2 linked regions of the Rhodovastum atsumiense genome follow. The protein of the gene in region 1 binds, or shares a complex with, the protein of each later gene. Links are inferred from orthologs where the notes say so. Each region holds a gene or a part of one and is shown in the gene's direction. Other genes may lie near its edges.

Region 1 (11,316 bases):
CACGGCGGCGCTCGCTGCCGCGGTCGCCGCGCTGGCGCGTCCCGGCGACGCCATCCTGCTGGACGGGCCGTTCGGCGCCGGCAAGACCGCCTTTGCCCGCGCCTTCCTGCGCGCCGCCACCGGCGATGCCGCGCTGGACGTGCCCAGCCCCAGTTTCACCCTTGTGCAGACCTACGAGACGAGGCAAGGCCGCGTGCATCATTTCGACCTCTGGCGGCTCGACGGGCCGGCCGCACTGACCGAGCTGGGCTGGGACGAGATGCGGGATGACATCGTCCTGGTGGAATGGCCGCAGCGCCTGGGCGCGCTGCGCCCCGCCGACGCGCTCGGCGTGGACCTGGCGTTGCTGGCGGGGGAGGCCCGCCGCGCCACGCTCTCGGGCTGGGCCGGCCGCATCGGGGCGCTGGCATGATCCGGCCGCATACGGCCATGCTGCTGGCCGCCGGGCGCGGCACCCGCATGCTGCCGCTGACCGAAGGGACCGCCAAGCCGCTGCTGCCGCTGGGCGGCCACCCGCTGATGGACCACGCGCTGGACCGGCTGCAGGCGGCCGGGGTGGAGCGCGTGGTGGTGAACACCTGGTGGCATGCCGACCGCATCGCCGCGCATCTGCAGGCCCGCGAGGCGCTGCCGCGGCCGGTGCTGCTGCGCGAGGAGACGCTGCTGAATACCGGCGGCGCCGTGTGCGCGGCGCGGGAGGTGCTGGGGAGCGACCCGTTCTTCGTCGTCAACGGTGATTCGTTCTGGCTGGACGGGCCGACGCCGGCGCTGGCGCGGCTCGCCGCCGCCTGGGACCCGGAGCAGCACGACGCGGTGCTGTTGGTGCATCGCACCTTCCAGACCCAGGCGGAGGTCGGCAACGGCGATTTCGCCCTCGATCCCTGGGGGATGGTGCGCCGGCCGGAGGAGCGGGAGATCGTCCCCTACATCTTCGCCGGCATCCAGTTGCTGTCTCCCACCTTGCTCGCCGACGCGCCGGAGGGAGCGTTCTCGATGAACCTGCTGTGGGACCGCGCCATCGAGGCCGGGCGGGTGCGGGCGCTGGTGCATGACGGGCTGTGGTGGCACCTCTCCACCCCCGCCGACCTCGCCGAGGCCGAGTTCATGCTCTACGAGCGCCGGACGGGCCAGACGAAGTGACAGAGGCGGCCGCGTCGCCGCGCCGTCTGCGCCTGGCGACCATCCCCCCCGACGTGCCGTTCCTCGACGTGCTGGCCGCACGCTGGCTGGCCGAGCATGGCGGGGACGCGCTCGGGCGCGGGCTGATCCTGCTGCCGACCCGCCGCGCCGCCCGCGCGCTCGCCGAGGCGTTCCTGCGCGCGAGCGGCGGCCGGGCGCTGGTGCTGCCGCGCATCACCGCCTTCGGCGCGCTGGACGAGGCGCCGCTGACCATGACCGGCGCGCTCGACCTGTTGCCGGCGATCGACCCTCAGGAGCGGCTGGCGGCGCTGGCCGCGCTGGTGATGAAGCTGCCGCCGGAGCAGGGCGGGGCGGGCAGCGTCGACCGGGCGCTGATGCTGGCGCGCGAACTGGCGCGGCTGATGGACGAGGCCGAGCGGGCGGAGATCGACCTCGCCTCGGCGTTGCAGCAGGCAGCGGATGCGGCGCATGCCGAGCACTGGCAGGCGACGCTGCGCTTCCTGGAGATCGTCACCCGGCACTGGCCGGACTGGCTGGCCGCGCAGGGGGTGCTCAACCCGGCCGCCCGCCAGGTCGCGCTGTTGCAGGCGCAGGCGGCGGAATGGGCGGCGCATCCGCCCGCCGAGCCGGTCTGGGCTGCCGGCACCACCGCCGGCATTCCCGCGGTGGCGGCGCTGCTGCGCGTGGTCGCCGGGCTGCCGGACGGGCAGGTGGTGCTGCCCGGACTTGATCTCGATTTGCCGCAGGAGGCCTGGGAGGCGATCGGGGAGGCGCATCCGCAATGCGGCCTGCAGCGTCTGCTGGCCGGGCTCGGGGCGACCCGCGGCGATGTCGTGTCCTGGGACGGCGCGGCGGCGGCGCCGGCCGGCCGGGTCCGCACCCTGGCGCGGGCATTGCTGCCGGCCGCCGCCCTGCCGACATGGCGCGAGGCCGGCCCGGTCGCCACCACCGGCCTGTTCCGTCTGGAAGCGGCCGACGAGCAGGAGGAAGCGGCGGCGATCGCGCTGATCCTGCGCGACACGCTGGAGCGACGCGGCGCCCGCGCGGCGCTGGTCACGCCCGACCGGCAGCTTGCCGGACGGGTGTCCTCGGAGCTGCTGCGCTGGGGCGTGGTCGCCGATGACAGTGCCGGCGAGGCACTGGCCGAGTCCCCGCCGGCGGTGTTCCTGCGCCTGCTGGCCGAGACGGTCACTTCCCGCTTCGCGCCGGTGCCCCTGCTCGGGCTGCTCAAGCATCCGCTCGCCGCGGCGGGGCTGGAGCCGGTCGCCTGCCGGATGGCGGCGCGCCTGCTGGAAGTGGAAGCGTTGCGCGGCCCCCGGCCCGCCGCCGGGCTGGGCGGGCTGCGGCAGCGCGCGCAGGCGGCGCCGGAGCCGGCGCGCGACCTGCTGGCGCGCCTGGAGACCTGCCTCGACCCGCTGCTGCGCGCCGCCACGGCGGCGGCGCTGCCCCCCGCCACCCTGCTCGCCGCCCTGATCGAAGCCGGCGAGGCGCTGGCGACCAGCGAGGCCCTGCCGGGGCCGGCGCGGCTCTGGGCGCACGAGGAAGGCGAGGCGCTGGCGGTGCTGCTGGCCGGTGCGCAGCCGGCGCTGGCGCATCTGCCGGATGCGCCGCCCACGGTGCTGCCCGGCCTGCTGGATGCGTTGCTGGAAGGCGCGGTGGTGCGCAGCCGTCGCGCCCTGCGTGGCCGCGAGGGCGCCGAGCATCCGCGTGTCTTCATCTGGGGCCTGCTGGAAGCCCGGCTGCAGACCGCCGAGGTGGTGGTGCTCGGCGGGCTGGTCGAGGGCGTCTGGCCGCCGGCCACCGATCCGGGGCCGTGGATGAGTCGGCCGATGCGCATCAAGGCGGGGCTGCCCGGCACCGAGGAGGTGGTCGGGCTGGCCGCGCATGATTTCCTGATGGCCGCCTGTTCGGCGCCGACCGTGGTGCTGTCCTGCCCGCGCCGGCGTGACCGTGCCCCGGCGGTGCCGGCGCGCTGGCTCGCCCGGCTGGAAGCCTTCCTGGCCGGGCAGGGGCAGCGTCTTCCGTCGCATCCGGCCGCCGGCTGGGCGCGGCTGCTCGACCAGCCCGCCGGGCCGCCCGCGCCGGTGCGTCCGCCGGCGCCCTGTCCGCCGGTGCGGCTGCGCCCGCGCCGGCTGAGCGTCACCGAGATCGAGACCTGGCTCACCGATCCCTACGCCATCCACGCCAAGCACATCCTGAAGCTGAGGCCGCTCAAGCCGCTGGAGGAGGCGACCGACGCCGCCGATTACGGCGCCCTGGTGCACCGGGGCATGCAGATCTTCCTCGACGAGGTCGGCGCCGACTGGCCGGCGGATGCGCCGCAGCGTCTGGCGGCGGCGATGGACCGGGCGCTGGCCGAGGCCGGGCTGCGGCCGGCGCTGCAGGAATGGTGGCGGCCCAGGCTGGCGCGCATCGCCGTCTGGCTCGCCCCGCACGAGCGCGAGCGCCGCGTCGCCGGGCCGCAGTTGATCCGTGGCGAGGTCAAGGGCGAGTGGACCCTGGCGGTGCCGGGTGGCTTCACCCTGGTCGGCCGGGCCGACCGCATCGAGCGCCGGGCCGATGGACGACTCACGATCATCGACTACAAGACCGGGGCGCCCCCGTCCGACAAGGATGTCGAGGCGGGGTTCCGTCCGCAGTTGCCGCTGGAAGCGGCGATGGCCGAGGCGGGTGCCTTCGGCCCGGAGCTGACCGGGACCGCTGCCGAGCTGGTCTACTGGCACCTGAGCGGCGGCTTCGTGCCGGCGGAGGAGCGCAGCATCCTCCGCGGTGATGCCACCCGCATCGCCGCGGCGGTGGCCACCGCGCGGGAGAAGCTGATGACCCTGGTGACGGCGTTCGACGACCCGAAGCGGCCCTATTTGTCGCAGCCGCATCCCGGTCGCGTGCCGCGCTTCTCCGATTACGCCCAGTTGGCGCGGGTCGCCGAGTGGGACCTGTCGGGAGGCGGGGAATGATCGCGCCGCGCGGCACGGCAAACGTAGGGCGGATAAGCGCAGCGCCATCCGCCAACGCAAGGTGGCAACCTCGCGGGGCGTTGCAATGGCGGATGGCGCTACGCTTATCCGCCCTACGTCCCCCGGGATCCCCTGCGCATGGCCGGGCAGCGCCCCGATGAGCGCGCCGATCCTGGCCTTTCGCCCGCCATCAGGTGAACCCCCCCGCGACCGTGCCGTCGCCAACCAGGGGCTCGCCTCGGACCCCGATGTTTCGGCCTTCGTCGCCGCCTCCGCCGGGTCCGGCAAGACCAAGCTGCTGACCGACCGCCTGTTGCGGCTGATGTTGCAGGGGGCCCCGCCGGCGCGCATCCAGTGCCTGACCTTCACCAAGGCGGCCGCCGCCGAAATGGCGGTGCGATTGCAGCGCCGGCTGGGTGCCTGGGTCACCATGGACGACGCCACGCTGGGCGCGGAGCTGCAGGCGGTGTCGGTGCTGCCCACGGCGGAGCGTCTCGCCCAGGCCCGCTCCCTGTTCGCCGAGGTGCTGGACCTGCCCGGCGGCATGCGCATCGGCACCATCCACGCCTTCTGCCAGTCGCTGCTGCGGCGCTTCCCCATCGAGGCGCAGCTATCCCCGCATTTCCGCCTGCTGGAGGACATCGACGCCGACGTTGCCTGGCGCGAGGCGCGGGAAGCCATGCTGGAAGGTGCCCAGGGCGAGGAGAGCCGTGCGGCGCTGGCGGCGCTGGCCGGGCTTGCCTCGGCCGAGCAGTTCGGCCGGCTGGTGCGCGACCTGCAGCAGGATCGTGAGCGGCTGGCCGCGCTGCTGGCGATGGAGGACGCGGCGGTGGCGGCGGCGCAGCGGCGTGTGCTGGCGGTCACCGGGGAAGAGGCGGAGGTGCTGGCCGCCGCCTGCGCCTGGGATGGCTCGGCCCTGCGCGCGGCGCTGGAGGTGGTGGCGAAGAAGGGCGCCGCGACCTGCGCCGAGAAGGCGGTGTTCCTGCTGGAATGGCTGTCCGGCCCGGAACAGGAGCGGGTCGGGCAATGGAGCGCCTGGCGGCTGGCCTTCCTGCTGGAGGATGGTTCGCCGCGCGGCCCCACCACGCTGGTCAACAAGAAGCTGGCCGAGCAGCGCCCCGATCTCGCCGAGGCGCTGCTGGCCGAGCAGCAGCGCGTGCTGGCGGTCGAGGATGCCTGCCGGGCGGCCCGTGCCGCCGCGGCCTCGGCGGCGCTGGTGCGGCTGGCCGGGCCGGTGGCGCAGCTCTATGCGGGGCGCAAGGAAGCCGGGGCGCAGCTCGACTACGACGACCTGATCGGCCGCACCGGGCGGCTGCTGGTCGATCCCGGCGCTGCCTGGGTGCTCTACAAGCTGGATGGCGGGCTCGATCATCTGTTGCTGGACGAGGTGCAGGACACCGCGCCGGCGCAATGGCAGATCGCCGGAAAGCTGACCGAGGAGTTCTTCGCCGGCGGCGGCGCGCGGGAGGACCAGCGGCGGACGGTGTTCGCGGTCGGCGACCGCAAGCAGTCGATCTACTCCTTCCAGGGCGCCGACCCGGACGAGTTCGAGCGCTGGCGCGGCCTGCTGCGCGAGCGGGTGGAGGCGGTGGACCAGTCCTGGCGCGACGTGACGCTGGACGTGTCGTTCCGTTCCGTGGCGCCGGTGCTGGACCTGGTGGATGCGGTGTTCGCCGATCCGGATGCCGCCGAGGGCGTCACCGAGGCCGGCGCGCTGCGGCATCTGCCCGACCGTGCCGGCCATGCCGGCCGGGTCGAGCTATGGCCGCTGACCCCGGAGCCGGAGGCGCCGCCCTCCGAGCCCTGGAGCGTGCCCGACCGCAACCTGGGCCAGACCAGCGCGCCGCAGCGCCTCGCGGTGGCGCTGGCCGACTGGATCGCGCGCGAGACCGCGGGCGACACCATGCTGGAAAGTCGCGGCCGGCCGTTGCGGGCGGGCGACGTGCTGGTGCTGGTGCGCCGGCGCAACGCCTTTGCCCGCGCGCTGGTGCGGGCGCTGAAGGCGCGCGACGTGCCGGTGGCCGGGCTCGACCGGCTGGTGCTGACCGAGCAGCCCGCCGTCGCCGACCTGCTGGCGCTGTGCGACGTGCTGCTGCTGCCCGAGGATGACCTGCAGCTCGCCGCCGTGCTGACCAGCCCGCTCGGCGGGCTCACCGACGACTCGATGATGGCGCTGGCGCTGCGGCGGCGCGGATCCCTGTGGGCGGCGCTGCGGGCGCGGGCGCATGAGCGGCCGGACTGGGCGCAGGCACACGACTTCATCACGGTGCTGCTGGGGCGCGTGGATTACGCCTCGCCGCATGCGCTGCTGGTCGAGGCGCTGGGCCGGCTGGGCGGGCGGGCGAAGCTGTTCGCGCGGCTCGGCCCGGAGGCGGCCGAACCGGTGGATGAATTGCTGGCCGCCGCCCTGGCCTATGCGCGCTCGCACCCGCCGTCCTTGCAAGGCTTCCTGCACTGGCTGCGCCAGTCCGGCGCCGAGGTGAAGCGCGAGGCGGAAGGCGCCGGCGGGCTGGTGCGCATCATGACGGTGCACGGCGCCAAGGGGCTGCAGGCGCCGCTGGTCATCCTGCCCGACACCACCGCGTTGCCGCCCGAGGACGGGCCGCTGGTCTGGGCCGAGGACCCCGATGGCGGTCCCGACGTGCCGATCTGGTCGCCGCGCAAGGAACTGCGCTGCATCGCCTCCGACCAGTTGCGCGAGCGGGCGGCCCGGCGCCGGCGCGAGGAGCACAACAGGCTGCTCTACGTCGCGCTGACCCGCGCCGAGGACCGGCTGGTGGTGTGCGGCTGGCAACCCTATCGCGAACCGCCCGAGGGCACCTGGCACCGGCTGGTGCGGCGGGGCTTCGAGCGGCTGGGGGTGACGGCCACGGCCTTCGACGCGGTGCCGGATCCCTGGGAAGGCGAAATGGTCGCGCATGGCTGCGCCCAGGCCCGCCCGCCCGAACGCGCCACGACGAAACAGGCCGACGCCCCGGTGGCGACGCTGCCCGCCTGGGCCGGCCACGCCCCCGGCTGGCTGCCGGGGCGGCTGCCGGACGAGCCGGCACCGCCGCAGCCTTTGGCGCCGAGCCGTCCGGAAGGCATCGAACTGGGCCCGGTGCCGGAAGCGGCCAGCCCACTCGCCGCCCGCGATCCCAGCGGCGCGCGCTTCCGCCGCGGCCAGGTGGCGCATGCCTTGTTGCAGCACCTGCCGACGCTGCCGCCCCCCATCCGGCACGCCGCCGCCCTGCGCTACCTGGCGCGGCCGGGACTCGGGGTGAACGATGCATCGACCCTGGCCGGGCAGGTGATGGCCGTGCTCGACCACCCCGACCTCGCGCCTTTGTTCGGACCGGAAGGCCGCGCCGAGGTGCCGCTGACGGGTATCATCGACGGCGTGGTGGTGGGCGGCCTGGTGGACCGGCTGGCGGTGCTGCCGGGCCGCGTGCTGGTCGCGGACTACAAGACGAATCGCCGGCCGCCATCCGGCGTCGAGGAGGTGCCGGTGATGTACCTGCGGCAGATGGCGGCCTACCGCGCCGTGCTGCGCGCGGCATTGCCGGGGCGGGAGGTGTCCTGCATCCTGGTGTGGACCACCGGGGTGCAGGTGATGATGCTTCCCGACGCGCTGCTGGACGGCCATGCTCCCGGCGCGGCTTGACCGGCGATTTCGGGTTCGTACATGGCGGCAGAAGCCAGGAAAGGGCAAATCCGGGATGAGCGAAAACACCAAGGCCGTAACGGACGACAGCTTCTCGACCGAGGTGCTGGCGGCCAAGGAGGCCGTGCTGGTGGATTTCTGGGCTGAGTGGTGCGGACCCTGCAAGGCGATCGCACCGGCCCTCGACGAGATCGCCAGCGAATACGCCGGGCGCCTGACCGTCGCCAAGGTCAATATCGATGACAATCCGATTACGCCGAATACCTACGCCGTTCGCGGCATCCCCACGCTGATCCTGTTCAAGGACGGCAAGCCGGTCAGCCAGAAGGTCGGCGCGGCACCGAAGAGCGCGCTGAAGCAGTGGGTCGAGACTTCGCTGGCGTAAGGGAAAAGGAAGGCCAGGGCTCTGCCCTGGACCCGGCAGGGGCCACAGGGCCCCTGCACCCCAGTCTCGCTGCGCGGCACAGCGCGGAATAACGTGTTGGCGGGCTATCGCTATCACGCTGCGCCATCGGCATCGGCGTGAGGGATAATTCCTCCGGAGCAAACCGGAGGAACGCAACATGGCCCGGACACACCGATGTCTCGGTGCCCTCGTTCTGCTGGCGACAGCCTGCGTCCTGCACGCCGAGGCGGCAACGGTCGTGCTCTCCTGCGGCAGCGTCGGCCAGGAACTGCAGATCTGCCAGGGCGGCGCGGCTGCCTGGAGGCGGGAGACCGGTCACGATGTCATCGTGGTGGCGTCCCCGGGTTCGGCCACCGAACGTCTGGCACTCTACCAACAGGTTCTCGCCGCCGGGTCGCCCGACATCGATGCCTACGCGATCGACGTCATCTGGCCCGGCCTGCTCGCCTCCCATTTCATCGATCTCGCCCGGCGCGTCGATCCGGCCGCCCTGGAGGCGCATTTCCCCGCCATCATCGCGGCCAGCACGGTGCGGGGCCGGCTGGTGGCGCTGCCGCTCTATACCGATGCCGCGTTGCTGTTCTATCGCGCCGACCTGCTGGACAAATACGGCCTGCGGCCGCCCGCCACCTGGGACGAACTGGCCGCGCAGGCGACGCAGGTGCTTGCCGCCGAGCGCGCCACCGGCAACCGCGACCTGCAGGGCTTCGTCTGGCAGGGCAAGGCCTATGAGGGGCTGACCGTCAACGCCCTGGAATGGATCGCTTCCTCCGGGGGCGGCACCATCGTCGAGGCGGACGGGACAATCACCATCGACAATCCCGGGGCGGTGCAGGCCGTGCAGCGCGCCGCCGCCTGGGTGGGCGGCATCAGCCCGACCGGCGTGCTCAACTATGCCGAGGAAGAGGCGCGGGGCGTCTTCCAGTCGGGCCGGGCGGTGTTCATGCGCAACTGGCCCTATGCCTGGGCGCTGGCACAGGGCGAGGGCAGCCCGGTCAGGGGCAAGGTCGGCGTGGTGCCGCTGCCCACGGACGGGGCGGCGAACCGGCCCCGGGCGGTGCTCGGCGGCTGGCAACTCGCGGTGTCGAAATACTCCCGGAACCAGGAGGCCGCGATCGCCCTGGTGACATTCCTGACAGGGGCCGCGGAGCAGAAACGCCACGCCGTTGCCTATGGCTACCAGCCCACGATTCCGGCGCTCTATCGCGATCCGGAGGTGCTGCGGGCGCTGCCTTTCCAGGTCGAGGGCGTGTTCGACACCGCGGTGGCGCGCCCGTCGCGCGCGACGGGCGCCCTTTACAACCAGGCATCGAGCCAGTTCTTCAACGCGGTGCATGCCGTGCTGGAGGGACATGGCAGCGCGCAGGAGCGGCTGGCGGCGCTGGCGCGTCAGCTCGAGCGGCTCAGCCGCGGCGGGCGCTGGTGAGCGGCGGCCTGTCGCGGTTGAGGCGAATTCCGGTCCTGCACGCGGCACCCGCGCCGGCCAGGCGCGGCGGGCTGCAGGCGGAGAACCGGCGGGCGGCGCGCCGCTTCCTGGCCCCGGCCGGTTTCGTGCTGCTGCTGGTGGCGGGCTGGCCACTGCTGCGCACCGTCTGGCTCGGCTTCACCGATGCCCGGCTGGTGTCGGATCAGCCGCCGCATTTCGTCGGATTCGAGAATTACGCAGGGTTGTTCGCCGATCCGGGCTGGTGGCGCGCGGTCGGCAACACGCTGATCTTCGCGCTGGTGTCGGTCGCCATCGAAACGGTGCTGGGCCTGGTCATTGCGCTGGTGATGAATGCCCGCATGCCGGGGCGCGGGCTGGTCCGCGCCGCCGTGCTGGTGCCATGGGCGATCCCCACCATCGTTTCCGCCCAGCTCTGGAACTGGATGTTCAACGACATCTACGGCGTCATCAACAAGGTGTTGCTCGACCTGCGGCTGATCGGCGCACCCCTGGCCTGGACCGCGGATCCGCATCTCGTGCTCGGGGCGATGATCCTGGTCGATGTCTGGAAGACCACGCCCTTCGTGGCGCTGCTGCTGCTGGCCGGGCTGCAGCTCGTTCCGGAGGAATGCTACGAGGCGGCGGCGATCGACGGGGCCGGGCCGGTGCAGACCTTCCGGCTGATCACCCTGCCGCTGCTCCGCCCGGCGCTGGCGGTGGCGGTGATCTTCCGCCTGCTCGACGCCATGCGCGTCTTCGACATCATCTACGTCCTCACCGGCAACAACGAGAACACCATGTCGATGTCGATGTTCGCCCGGCAGCGCCTGGTGGATTTCCAGGACGTCGGCGCCGGCTCGGCCGCGGCGACCTGCCTGTTCCTGATCATCATCCTGCTGACCGCGCTTTACATCGTGGTCGGCCGGGTGCGCTTCGACGAGGACTGAGATGGCGTATCGCCGGCGCTCCCGGCTGCGTGGCATCGGCTTCGCCCTGCTGCTCGCGGCGATCGTTCTCTACGCGGTGTTCCCGTTCTACTGGGCGGTGGTCTCTTCGTTGAAGGCCGGCTCCGACCTGTTCCGCGCCGATCTGCTGCCGTTGCACCCGGCCTGGGGCAACTACCTCGCCATCTTCCGCGAGCAGCCCTTCGGCCGGAACATCGTCAATTCGGTGGTGGTGGCGTTGTCGGTGGTGATGCTGTCGCTGGCGCTTTCGCTCGGCGCCGCCTTCGCGCTGGCGCGGGTGCGCTTCCGTGGCCGCGGCGTGCTGCTGCTGATCGTGCTGGGCGTGTCGATGTTTCCCAGCATCGCCGTGCTGGCGGGCATGTTCGAGCTGCTGCGGGCCTTCGGCCTGTACAACACCCTGGCCGGGCTGGTGTTCAGCTACATGCTGTTCACCCTGCCTTTCACCATCTGGGTGCTGACCACCTTCATGCGCGAGGTGCCGCGTGAACTGGAGGAAGCGGCGGTGATCGACGGCGCCACGCCGTTGCAGGTACTGCTGCGCGTGTTCCTGCCGGTGCTGGCGCCGGCCCTGGTCACCACCGGGCTGCTGGCCTTCATCACCGCCTGGAACGAATTCCTGTTCGCCCTGACCTTCACCCTCGACCGCGCCCGCACCGTTCCGGTCGCGATCGCGCAGATGACCGGCGCCAGCCAGTACGAGCTGCCCTGGGGCAACATCATGGCGGCCTCGGTGCTGGTCACCGTGCCGCTGATCGTGCTGGTGCTGGTGTTCCAGCGCC
Region 2 (11,259 bases), 3.3 Mb from region 1 along the record:
GGGGCGCTGGCTCGCCTGGAAGTCCTGCAGCGCCTGCGCCGAGCCGCGCCGCGAAACCGCGCGATCCCCCGCCGAGCCGCTGGAATAGCCGGACGACGGCACGGAGGGTCGGGCATAGCCGCCACTGCTGGCGGGTGGGCGCGGCGCCGGTGCCGAATAGCCCGGGGAGGGACGGCGATATCCCCCGCTGGCGTACTGCGCCGCCGCGCCGTCCTGCAGCAGGCAGAAAAAGACGGCCGCCAGCAGCAGCCGCGCGATGCGGCGGTGACGTCGTGGCGTCATGCGACGGGGCCGCTCAACATGGGCTGCTTCCTGCTGCCGACAGACCGGACGCCATCTGCCAAGATCAATGGAATGAAGTCGGGATGCACGACTCGTCCGCCCGCCGCCGCCCTGGCCGTGCCGCAGCGGGTACGATACGCCCCCCGGTGTCGGCAAGGACGTTCATCACCCCACGCCATGGCCGCGGAACCAGGCCAGCATGCGCTGCCATCCATCGGCCGCATCGGTGGCACGATAGCTCGGCCGGTAGTCGGCCAGGAAGGCGTGGCCGGAATCGGGATAGATCACCAGATCCACGGTTCGGCCGGCCGCCCGTGCCCTGGCGACCGCCGCCTGCACGTCGGCCACGGGGATGCTGGTATCCTTGCCGCCGTACAGCGCCAGCAGCGGGCAGCTGATCCGGTCGGCGATGTCCGTGACGGTTTTCGGCTGGATCTCGGTGCGGGCCCCCCCGACCTGCCCATACCAGGCGACCGCGGCCTTCAGCGTTGGGTTGTGCGCGGCATAGAGCCAGGTGGCGCGCCCGCCACGGCAGAACCCGGTCACGCCCACCCGCCCGGAATCCCCGCCATGCGCCGTTGCCCAGCGGAGCGTGGCATCGAGGTCCGCCATCAGCGTCGCGTCCGGCGCCTTGCTGATCACGTCGCGCATGATCACCGCCGCGTCGGTCATCTTCGAGAGGTCGGCCAGCCGCGCATAGACCTCGGGCGCCACCGCGAGATAACCGGCCTTGGCGAGCCGGCGGCAGATGTCCTTGATGTGCTCGTGCACGCCGAAGATCTCGGCATTGACCAGCACGATCGGGAAGGGGCCATTCCCCTGCGGCCGGGCGAAATAGGCCGGCAATTCCCCGTCCACGACGGGCACCCTGGCCTCGCCCGCCTCCAGCCCGGCGGTGTCGGTGTGGATCACCTGCGCCTCGACCCGCGTGGTCGCCAAGGTCAGCCCGGTGATCAGGCCGGTCATCATCAGCCCCCGGCGCGCCAGCGGCGGGCCATCCTGCGCAAGTTTGGTCATTGCCGGTTCTCCCCTGTGATGCAACCGCTTCCGCACTTAGGCCGCTGCCCGGGCTGGACAAGCATGTCCCGGGGCGCTGCCCCGGCCCCGCCAGGAGGCTTTGCCTCCTGGACCTCCACCAAGGGCCGAAGGCCCTTGGATCCCAAACGAATGGGGTGCAGGGGCCTTTGGCCCCTGCCGGAGTCCAGAGGCGGAGCCTCTGGCGGGGCCGGGGCAGCGCCCCGGAAACACCGGTCAGCCGTTGAGGGCGCGGCCGAACACCTGGGGGTCGACGTTGCCGCCGCTGATCACCGCCCCCACCACCTTGCCCCGTGCGTCGAAATGTCCGGCCAGCAGGGCGGCGAGGGCCACGGCCCCGCCCGGCTCCACCACCAGCTTCAGGTGCGAGAAGGCAAACGCGATCGCCGCCAGCACTTCCGAGTCGGTCACCGCGAGGCCGCCGGAGAGGCGGGGGCGGTTGACTTCGAAGGTGATGCGTCCGGGGGTCTTCGACAGCAGCGCGTCGCACAGGGTGGAGCCGCCGGGCGCGTTCTGCCGCCGCTCCCCGGCAACCAGCGAGCGGGCGGTGTCGTCCCAGTCCGCCGGCTCGACGGCGTAGACGCGGGTGCCGGGTGAGGCGCCTTCGATTGCCAGTGCGCACCCCGCGATCAGCCCGCCGCCGCCGGTGCAGACCAGCAGCGCGTCCATGGCGAGGCCGCAAGCAGCGGCGTCCTCGACCAGTTCCAGCGCCAGCGTGCCCTGGCCGGCGATCACGTCGGGGTGGTCGAAGGGCGGCACCAGCGTGGCGCCCGTGCGCTCGGCATGGGTGCGCGCCAGGGCCTCGCGGTCGTCGTTCAGGCGATCATAGGGCACGATCTCCGCCCCCCAGTGGCGGGTGCTCTCCACCTTGATGCGGGGGGCGTCGGCCGGCATGAACACGGTGGCATGGCTGCCCAGGGCGGCGGCGGCGCAGGCGGTGGCCTGGCCGTGGTTGCCGGAGGAATGGGTGACCACCCCGGCGCGGCGCTGGGCATCGGAGAGCTGCAGGATGGCGTTGGTGGCGCCGCGCAGCTTGAAGCTGCCGGTGCGTTGCAGCGGTTCCGGCTTGAGCAGGATGGTGCCGCCGGTGCGTTCGTCGAGCAGCGGATGGCGCAACAGGGGCGTGCGCACCACGTGCGGGGCCAGCCGCGCGCGGGCGGCGGCGACGTCCTCGAAGCCTGGCAGGCGCATCCCCGGTTCCCCTATCTGTCGGGGCGCGGGAGGATCACCACTGGTTCCTCTCCCGCGCGGCCGCGCACAGGATAGAGCCGGAAGCCTTCTGCCACCACTCCGCCGCGGGCGCGCTCAACCAGGGCGGCCGGGCCGGTCGGGGTGAAGGTGGTGGTTTCCAGGGCCTCGGCACGGCGGGCGCTGCGCACCAGCAGGCCGGGGCGGTCCTCGGCCAGGGCGGTGCCGTCCGGCAGGGCGAACCAGCGCCAGCGCGACTCCACCGCGAGCACCGGGATGTCGCGCGGCATCAGCCAGGCGAGCAGGGCGGCCTGACCGTAATTGTCGGCGACCACGTAGGCGGCGCCGCCGGCGCGGGCGGCAGCGGTGACGTCGGCGGCCAGCCTGTCCCAGCCGCCGAGTCGGATCAGCGTCATGTCGGCGCGGCGCGGCAGTGCGAGCGGCGCCCAGGCCGCCTGCACCCAGACCACCGCCGTGATCACGGCTCCGCAGGCCAGGGCCGGCCAACGCCACCGCAGCCAGCTTCCGGACAGTCCCGCCGCGGCGATTGCCGCCGGTGGATGCAGCAGCAGCGGCCAGTTGGCCTGCACCCGGTCGCCCAGGGCGTGTTGCAGGAACACCAGCGTCGGCACTCCGAGCAGCGCCGCGAGCAGGGTCCAGCCGGGATCGCGCCCGACCGCCCGGCGCAGTGCCAGCACCAGCCCGGCGCCGAACAGCACCGCGATCAGCGGGGTGGCAAGTCCGATCTGCCCGCCGATCAGCTCGCCCAGGAACTGCAGCGCCCGGGCCGGTTGGAAGTCGCCGACGCGCCCACCCTGCTTGGCGAAGCTGACCCAGTCATGGGTCGCGTTCCAGGCCAGCACCGGGGCGAAGAGCAGAGCGGCGAGGGCGGCGGCGATCCAGGGCTGGGGCCGGCGCAGCCAGGGCCGCAGCGACGGTACCGCGAGCAGCCAAACCAGCACCGCCGGCGCCAGCAGCGCCGCGGTGTATTTGCTGTCGAGCGCCAGTCCGGCGGCGAGCCCGGCCACCAGCCACCAGGCGCCGTGCCCGGTCGCGACCAGCCGGGCCAGCGCCCAGATCGAGGCGGTCCAGAACAGCAGCAGCGGGGTATCCGGCGTCATGGTGACGGCGCCGGCGCCGAAGGTCAGGGTGGCGTTGGCCAGCGCCGCCGCCCAGGGCCCGGCGCGACGGCCGGGCAGCAGGTCCTCGGCCGCCTGCCACAGCAGCACCGAGCCCAGCGCCGCCGCCAGCGGCCCGAGCAGCCGCACCCCGAGCGCGGTGTCGCCGGCGAGCCAGGTGCCGGCGCGGATCCACAGCGCGACCATGGGCGGGTGGTCGTAGTAGCCGCCCGCGAGCGCCTGCGACCACACCCAGTAATAGGCCTCGTCCGGGGCGAGCGGAGTCGCGGCGGCGATGCCCAGGCGCAGCGCCGTGAGCAGCAGCAACAGCGCCGCCCCGGCCAGGATGACGCCATGCGGGGTCGCCCCGCCCGGGGCGGGGAGGGCGGCTGGCCGGACGGACATGGGGTGATCTAGAGCGGCACGCCCGCGAGCGCGCGGCTGGTGCGGATGGTCTGCAGGGTCTGCACCCGGCTGACATGGGACGCGCCGGTCAGCTTCTGGGTCAGTGCGTTCTCGTGCGCGGTGTCACGCGCCACCAGCTTGAGCAGGAAATCCCCGCCGCCGCGGATCATGTGGCATTCGCGCACTTCCGGCCATTCGCTGACCATGGCCTCGAACCCGGAAAGCACCTGTTCTTTCTGGCTTTCCAGGCCGACGACGGCGAAGAAGGTGATCTCCCACCCCAGGGTCTGGGGGTCGGTGTCGGCGTGGTAGCCGCGGATGATGCCGGCTTCCTCCAGCCGGCGCACGCGGCGCAGGCAGGGGGGGGCGGAAATGCCGGCCCGGCGGGCGAGCTCGACATTGGTCATGCGCCCATCCTCCTGCAACTCGGCCAGGATGCGGCGGTCGATCGCGTCAAGCAGGGGCGTCTCGGCTGGGGGCTTCATCTGGTATATGCGGGCAAGGGCGCGGGCGGGGAACGGTGATCACCGTTCCGCCGTTGCTCATGGGTGACGGTCGCGCGCAATAATATTGCACGACCCTCGCGCCGCAAGGGCGAAATCCCGATGCTTCCTTGTGCCCGATCCTGCGGCCCCGATATGGTCGTCAATCAACATGTCTGGAACGCCTTTCGCACATGCCTGACACCCACCGCACCCGCGTGCTGATCATCGGCGCCGGACCGGCTGGCTACACCGCCGCGATCTATACCGCGCGGGCGAGCCTGCAGCCGCTCCTGGTCGCCGGTCTGCAGCCGGGCGGGCAACTGACGATCACAACCGACGTCGAGAACTACCCGGGCTTCGCCGAAACGGTCCAGGGGCCGTGGCTGATGGAGCAGATGCAGAAGCAGGCCGAGCACGTCGGCACGCGCATCCTGTACGACCTGATCACCGAGGTCGATTTCACCACCACCCCGTTCCGCTGCGTCGGCGATTCCGGCGACCTTTACCTCGCCGATTCGGTGATCATCGCCACCGGGGCGCAGGCGCGCTGGCTGGGACTCGAGTCGGAGAAGCGCCTGCAGGGCTTCGGGGTGTCGGCCTGCGCCACCTGCGACGGGTTTTTCTTCCGCGGCAAGCGCGTCGCCGTGGTGGGCGGCGGCAACACCGCGGTGGAGGAGGCGCTGTATCTGACCCACCACGCCGAGAGCGTGGTGCTGGTGCACCGGCGCGACACGTTGCGCGCCGAGAAGATCCTGCAGCAGCGCCTGGCCGCCAACCCGAAGATCCAGGTGATCTGGGACAGCGTGGTCGAGGAGGTGCTAGGCACCGACAAGCCGCCTTCGGTCACTGGCCTCAGGCTGCGAAATCGCCATAGCGGGGCGGAAAGCCGGCTCGACGTGGACGGTGTCTTCATTGCGATCGGTCACGCACCGAATACTTCCGTATTCCGCGGTCAGGTCGAACTGGACGAAGATGGCTATGTCGTGACCGCGCCCGGCACGACGCGCACCTCGGTGCCCGGGGTGTTCGCGGCGGGCGATGTGCAGGACAAGGTCTGGCGGCAGGCGGTCACCGCGGCAGGAACCGGTTGCATGGCGGCATTGGAGGCCGAAAAGTGGCTGGCTGCGCAGGAAACCGAGTCGGCGCTGGCCGCGGACTAGTGTACCGGTTCCGACAGGTGCGTCCGCCCCGTCGGGGGAAAGCGGAACGCCCCATGCAAGCTTGGTGTTCCGGTCCGGCGGTCCTGTGGGCCGGGGCTGGAGCCTGCGTGGCGGATACCGTGACTGGAGCGAATGATACCGCCGGGGTGCTGGGCTTCGGGCGGATTGACGATCAAAGGCCGGCCGGCAGGGACCGGACGGCAGGGGATGGCTGAACGATGGACTGGGACAAGCTGCGCGTCTTCCATGCGGTGGCCGAGGCTGGCAGCTTCACGCATGCCGGCGACGTGCTGAACCTCAGCCAGTCGGCGGTATCACGGCAGATTTCGGCGCTCGAGGAAGCGCTGCAGGTGCCGCTGTTCCACCGGCACGCGCGCGGGCTGATACTCACGGAACAGGGAGAAAGCCTGAACCGTACGGTGCGCGAGGTCTTCGCGAAACTCGCGATGACCGAGGCTTTACTGACCGAAAGCAAGGAGAAGCCGGCCGGCCGGCTGAAGGTGACCACCACGGTGGGCTTCGGCTCGTCCTGGCTGGCGCCGCGGATCAATGCGTTCAACCAGCAATATCCTGACGTGACGATGCAATTGCTGCTGGACGATTCCGACCTCGACCTCGCCATGCGCGAGGCCGACGTGGCGATCCGGATGCATGCGCCGAAGCAGCCGGATCTGGTGCAACGCCACCTGCTGTCGCTCGACTGGCATGTCTGTGCCAGCGCCGACTACCTGCAGCGGCACGGCACGCCGACCAAGCCCGAGGACCTGGACGGTCATCACCTGATCCTGTTCGGCAATTATCGCCCGCCGGTGCCGGATATCGACTGGCTGGCCGAGGCCGGCCGCAAGACCGGCCATCCGCGCCGGGGCGTGCTGGAGGTAAACAGCCTGACTGCCATGCTGCTGGCGGTGCAGTCGGGGCTGGGGATCGCGGCGCTGCCCGACTACATGGCGGCCGATCCGGCGAACGGGGTGGTGCGGCTGCTGCCCGACATCAAGTCGCCGAAGGTGGACGTGTATTTCGTCTACCCGGAAGAGTTGCGCAATTCCAAGCGCGTGGCTGTCTTCCGCGACTTCCTGCTCGCCCGCCTCGCGGAACGCTCCTACTGAGCGACGCCTCTGCCGACAAGGAAGGGGCGGCTGATCGGCGGCAGGCTTCCGGCCTGCCGCCGGGCCGGCGAGACCGGAGCCGGCATGCGGACCGGTCATATCCGATCCGGTGAATCGGACATGGTTCGGGCCGGTCGGGCACCTTAGCTAATCCTCAGTGATTACGGTGTGCCCGGTGGGGCTGTCGCAGGCCCCCGGATATGCCAGCCTTCCTGCCCTGTCGGGGCGGGAAAGGGGGTCATCGACCCCTACGTCTCCCAGACGTAAAGCCTCCCTGTATCCTCGCCCCGCCGCCCTTCGGGCTGGCGGGGCTTTTCTTTTCTGGCTTGAAGATCCGGGGGACGGCGAAGCTGCCATCGCCATGGCCCCGCACTATCCTGGTTCCGTCAACTGCCCGGGTTCATACTGAACCGCAGAGTGAATCTATCCCATCGTTGCATGGCCGATCGGTGCCGCGAAGGCGAAGCCTGTCTGGGTGGTGGCTGGCGTCGACAGCATGAAGGTGTCGCTTGCCGTGGCCCCGGCGCTGTCCTGGGCGGTGACGCGGATGGACAGATCCGGTGCGTTCGCCGGCACCGTGGCGAGAAAGCTGCCGTTCTCGGGGGCGAAGCTGATCCAGTTGGGCAGCGGCGAGCCGTCGGCAGCGGTCGCCATGTAGGTCATCGTTTGGCCGTCGAGGTCGGTGAAGGTGGCATTGCCGATGACCGTCCCCCCACGATTGGCGGTGCTGTCGTAGGTCGTTCCCTCGGGCGCGCTCTGATCGGGGATCGGGTTGGTGACCACGATCCGGTGCTGTGCCGCCATGCCGTGGGCGTTCAGCAGCACGGTCAGGCCAATGGGATACCCGGTATTGCCCCCCACGGCATCGAGCCAGCCATCATTGTTGAGGTCGCCGGCCGCGACGTCCTGTGACCACTGGTTCCGAGCGAAACCCCGCGCTGCCTGGAAAGTGCCATCGCCGGTGCCGCGTAGTACCTGCAGCCCGGCTTCGGTCCCGACCAGCAGATCGAGAGTGTCGTCGTTGTCGACGTCACCTGTGACGATCCCGTTCGGGGCCGCGGTGGTTCCGTACTCGACCGCCGGCCGGAAGCTGCCATTGTCCTTGCCGAGCAACACCCAGACTGTGTTGCTGTCGTGGCGGGTGGCGGCGATGTCGGGCTGGTTGTCCTTGTTGAAGTCACCAACCACCAGTGTGGAGGGGCCCCGGGAGGTGATGCCGTCGGTGGGGTAGGGAATGGGGTTGGCGAAGCTGCCATCACCCTTGTTGAACCAGATGCCGATCGTTCCGCTATTGCCGATGGTGATCAGATCGGCGTGGCCGTCATGGTTGAGATCCTGTGCGGCAACGCCCCGGGCGGCGGTATCGCTGCTGTAGGTGCCGCCGCCCGTGAAATTGCTGCCGGCGAATCGCACTGCCAACGTCTCGTTCGTGTTGACTGCGGCGATGTCGGGATGGCCGTCGCCGTCGCCGTCGAGGTCGGCAGCGGTGGCGGCGTTCGGAAGGTAGCCGACGGGAATCGGCGCCGGTGCTGCCAGGGTGCCGTCGCCCTGGTTGTGCAGGATCGAAACAGTACCATCACGCTGATTGGTCACCACCAGGTCGGTGTGCCCGTCGCCGTCCATGTCGGCGCCCACCAGCGTTCCCGGGTCGGAGCCGGCAGGATAGAGGGCGCGGTTGCCGAAAGTTCCATCACCGTTGCCCGGCAGCACCGAGATGAAGCCATCGTTGTCCCCGTTCCAGTCGGTGCTGGCGAGGTCAAGGATGCCGTCGCCGGTGAGGTCGACGACGGTCACCGCCACCGGTGTGGTTTCGATTCGATAATTGACGATGTCGGTGAATGCGATTTCGCCGTTACCCATCCCCAGGCCAAAAAACAATGCCTGCAACTGATTGACGGTCATGATGGAGAGTTGGTGCGCGGTGAAGCCATGGCTGCGTCCGGCAGGCGGGATGGCGGCCAGGGCTTTGGCCTTCAGTGCCAGCACCTGGGGCGTGGTGAATGCGACGACCTGGTCGATGCTCAGCGCCGCTGCCTGCCCCGCCGTCAAGGCCGCCATCCCGGCCGTCGACAGCGCCGTGACCTCCGTGGTTGACAGCGCCTGGATCTGCTCGGTCGTCAGCGCGGCGACCTGGGCCGTTTGCAATGCCATGACCTGCGCGGTGGAGAGGATCGCCACCTGATCGGCCGTCAGCGCGGCGACCTGGGCCGTTTGCAATGCCACGAACTGCGCGGTGGAGAGGGCCGCCACCTGCGTGGTGGTCAGCGCTGCCACCGTCCCGGTCGACAGCGCCGCCACCTGCGTGGCGCCCAGCCGGGGCAATTGCCGCCGGACGCTCAGGGCCTCGATCTGCACGGGCTGCAGCGCGTTTATCTGTGGCGTGGTCAGCGCGCCGATGTAACCGGCCGGCAACTCGGCGATCTGCGTGCTGGTCAGGGCCGCCACCTGCGCGGTGGTGAGCGCCTGCAGTTGCACCGTGCTGATCGACCAGGCCCAGTAATTGCCGAGGGCGGGGATGTCGTCGGTCGGCAGCGCTGACAGTTGCGCAGGGGCGAGCGCCGCCACCTGGGTCGGCGTCAGGGCCGCCACCTGGGCGCTGGAAAGCGCCGCCACCTGGGCGCTGGAAAGCGCCTGGATCTGCTGGGCGGAAAGCGCGCCGATCTGCGCGGGGGCCAGCGCCGCCACCACCTCGGTCGACAGCGCGCGCAGCTGCGAGCTGGTCAGTACCGTCATCTGGGCCTGGGCATCGAGGGCGGCGATTTGCTCGGGGCTCCAGCTGGCCAGTTGCGCGCTGCCGAGCACTGCGACCTGGGCCGGGCGGAGCACGGCGATCTGGGCGGGGGTGAACGCTGCCACCTGGGCCGTGTCGAGGCTCGCCAGCACCGCGGTCGGCAGCGCGATGACCGGGCTGCCGGCGCTGATGGCCTGGATCTGGTGGATCGAGAGCCTGGCTGTTTGAGAGGGCGTCAGCGCTGCCACCTGTTCGGCGTCGAGGCTTGCCACCTGGGTGGTGGTGAGTGTCGCCACCTGTGCCGAAGTGAGGCCGGTGATTTCCGCGGGCGTGAACGAGGCCAGATCGGTGGTCTGGGTGACGACACTCATGACGGCTCCATTCGTTGCCCCTGTGAGCACAAGGCGAAAACGGCAAGGCGGGAGTCGAGGTCATGCCTGGATGCACACGCGGGAATAAGACCGCGAGGGACGCGGGAAGGAGGCATGACTGTGTTGGATGAAACTGTTGCCCCGCATCATTGGAACATACGTCTGGGCGTGAAATCCGCGCCAAATCACCTGCGGACACCATCGCACCGGCCTTGCCTTTGTGCCGTCTTGCGGCCAGGGGAGAGTAGCGCAAAAGGTCAGGGCACATGGACGTTGTTTCTGCGCACGGGCAGCCGCTTCTGGTCCGCACGTGCGGGCCCGATATCATCCGGAGGGGAACATGAAAGTCGGAGTCATCGGCCTCGGGCGCATGGGGGCGGCCATGGCCGCCAACCTGCTCAGGGCCGGGCACGAGGTGACTGTCTACAACCGCAGCCCGGAGAAGGCGCAGGACCTGGTGGACCAGGGCGCCCGCCTCGCCGCCCGGGTGGAGGAGGCCTGTGCCGGTGCGGCCGTCATCACCATGCTTGCCGACGATCCGGCGGTGGAAGGCGTGGTCTGCGGCGAACACGGCGTGGTCGCCGGGCTCGGGGCGGGGGCGATCCACATCTCCATGAGCACCATCAGCGTGGCGCTGTCCGAACGGCTGCAGGGGGCACATGAAGCGGCCGGCCAGCGCTTCGTCGCCGCCCCGGTGTTCGGGCGTCCGGAAGCCGCCGCCGCCGCCAAATTGTTCGTCGTCGCCGCGGGGGCGGCCGCGGCACTGGATGAATGCGCCCCTCTGTTCGATGCGATGGGGCAGCGGACCTTCCGCATCGCCGATCGCCCGCCGGCGGCGAACCTGGTCAAGCTCAGCGGCAATTTCCTGATCGCCTCGGTGATCGAATCGCTGGGCGAGGCGATGGCGCTGGTCGGCAAGGCCGGCATCGACCGCCACCAGTATCTCGACATCCTGACCTCGACGCTGTTCGCGGCGCCGGTCTACCGGACCTATGGCGGGCTGATCGCCGAGGAGAAATTCGAGCCGGCCGGCTTTGCCGCCCCGCTCGGCCAGAAGGACATCCGCCTGACCCTGGCCGCGGCGGAAAGCCTGCGCGTGCCGATGCCGCTGGCCAGCCTGCTGCGCGACCGGTTCCTGACCTTGCTGGCGCAGGGGGGGGAGGCGCTCGACTGGTCGGCGATCGGGCAACTGGCGGCGCGCGATTCCGGCCAGGGCGACCGGCGCGGATAGGGGGCTACGGATAGGGGCGCTGGCGCCACGATCGCCCCTCGATTAGTTTCGCCCCGGACCGCCCGGCGGCGCGACCGCCCCCGGGGCGGGCGTGCTGACCGGTGGAAACGTCCCATGCCGCATTCCCTCGCCGAACCCGCCTCC

Evidence for each region.
Region 2: the proteins of trxA (region 1) and trxB are in contact, whole or in part, in a crystal structure (PDB 1F6M), measured with the Escherichia coli proteins. The link is inferred for Rhodovastum atsumiense from one-to-one orthologs.

The regions. Positions count from the first base shown.
Region 1 is NZ_OW485601.1:3,026,704-3,038,019, forward strand. What follows is about bases 6,491-9,460. They hold trxA (thioredoxin TrxA), read left to right. Parts: upstream 6,491-7,795; coding sequence 7,796-8,125; downstream 8,126-9,460. Other genes in these bases: addA (double-strand break repair helicase AddA), read left to right, coding at 6,491-7,740; NBY65_RS13725 (ABC transporter substrate-binding protein), read left to right, coding at 8,304-9,460. In the rest of the region: tRNA (adenosine(37)-N6)-threonylcarbamoyltransferase complex ATPase subunit type 1 TsaE, read left to right, coding at 1-412; NBY65_RS13705 (nucleotidyltransferase family protein), read left to right, coding at 409-1,140; double-strand break repair protein AddB, read left to right, coding at 1,137-4,097; more of addA, read left to right, coding at 4,255-6,490; more of NBY65_RS13725, read left to right, coding at 9,461-9,572; NBY65_RS13730 (carbohydrate ABC transporter permease), read left to right, coding at 9,569-10,519; NBY65_RS13735 (carbohydrate ABC transporter permease), read left to right, coding at 10,521-11,316. UniProt on the Escherichia coli protein: Participates in various redox reactions through the reversible oxidation of its active center dithiol to a disulfide and catalyzes dithiol-disulfide exchange reactions.
Region 2 is NZ_OW485601.1:6,364,998-6,376,256, reverse strand. The notes cover bases 3,776-6,688. They hold trxB (thioredoxin-disulfide reductase), read left to right. Parts: upstream 3,776-4,704; coding sequence 4,705-5,673; downstream 5,674-6,688. Other genes in these bases: NBY65_RS28630 (LysR family transcriptional regulator), read left to right, coding at 5,892-6,688; NBY65_RS28640 (Lrp/AsnC family transcriptional regulator), read right to left, coding at 4,037-4,513; NBY65_RS28645 (glycosyltransferase family 39 protein), read right to left, coding at 3,776-4,028. Outside these bases: NBY65_RS28660 (DUF2491 family protein), read right to left, coding at 1-282; NBY65_RS28655 (dienelactone hydrolase family protein), read right to left, coding at 448-1,299; NBY65_RS28650 (threonine ammonia-lyase), read right to left, coding at 1,534-2,508; more of NBY65_RS28645, read right to left, coding at 2,520-3,775; more of NBY65_RS28630, read left to right, coding at 6,689-6,782; NBY65_RS28625 (FG-GAP-like repeat-containing protein), read right to left, coding at 7,206-9,884; NBY65_RS28620 (NAD(P)-dependent oxidoreductase), read left to right, coding at 10,225-11,115; NBY65_RS28615 (Coenzyme F420 hydrogenase/dehydrogenase, beta subunit C-terminal domain), read left to right, coding at 11,230-11,259.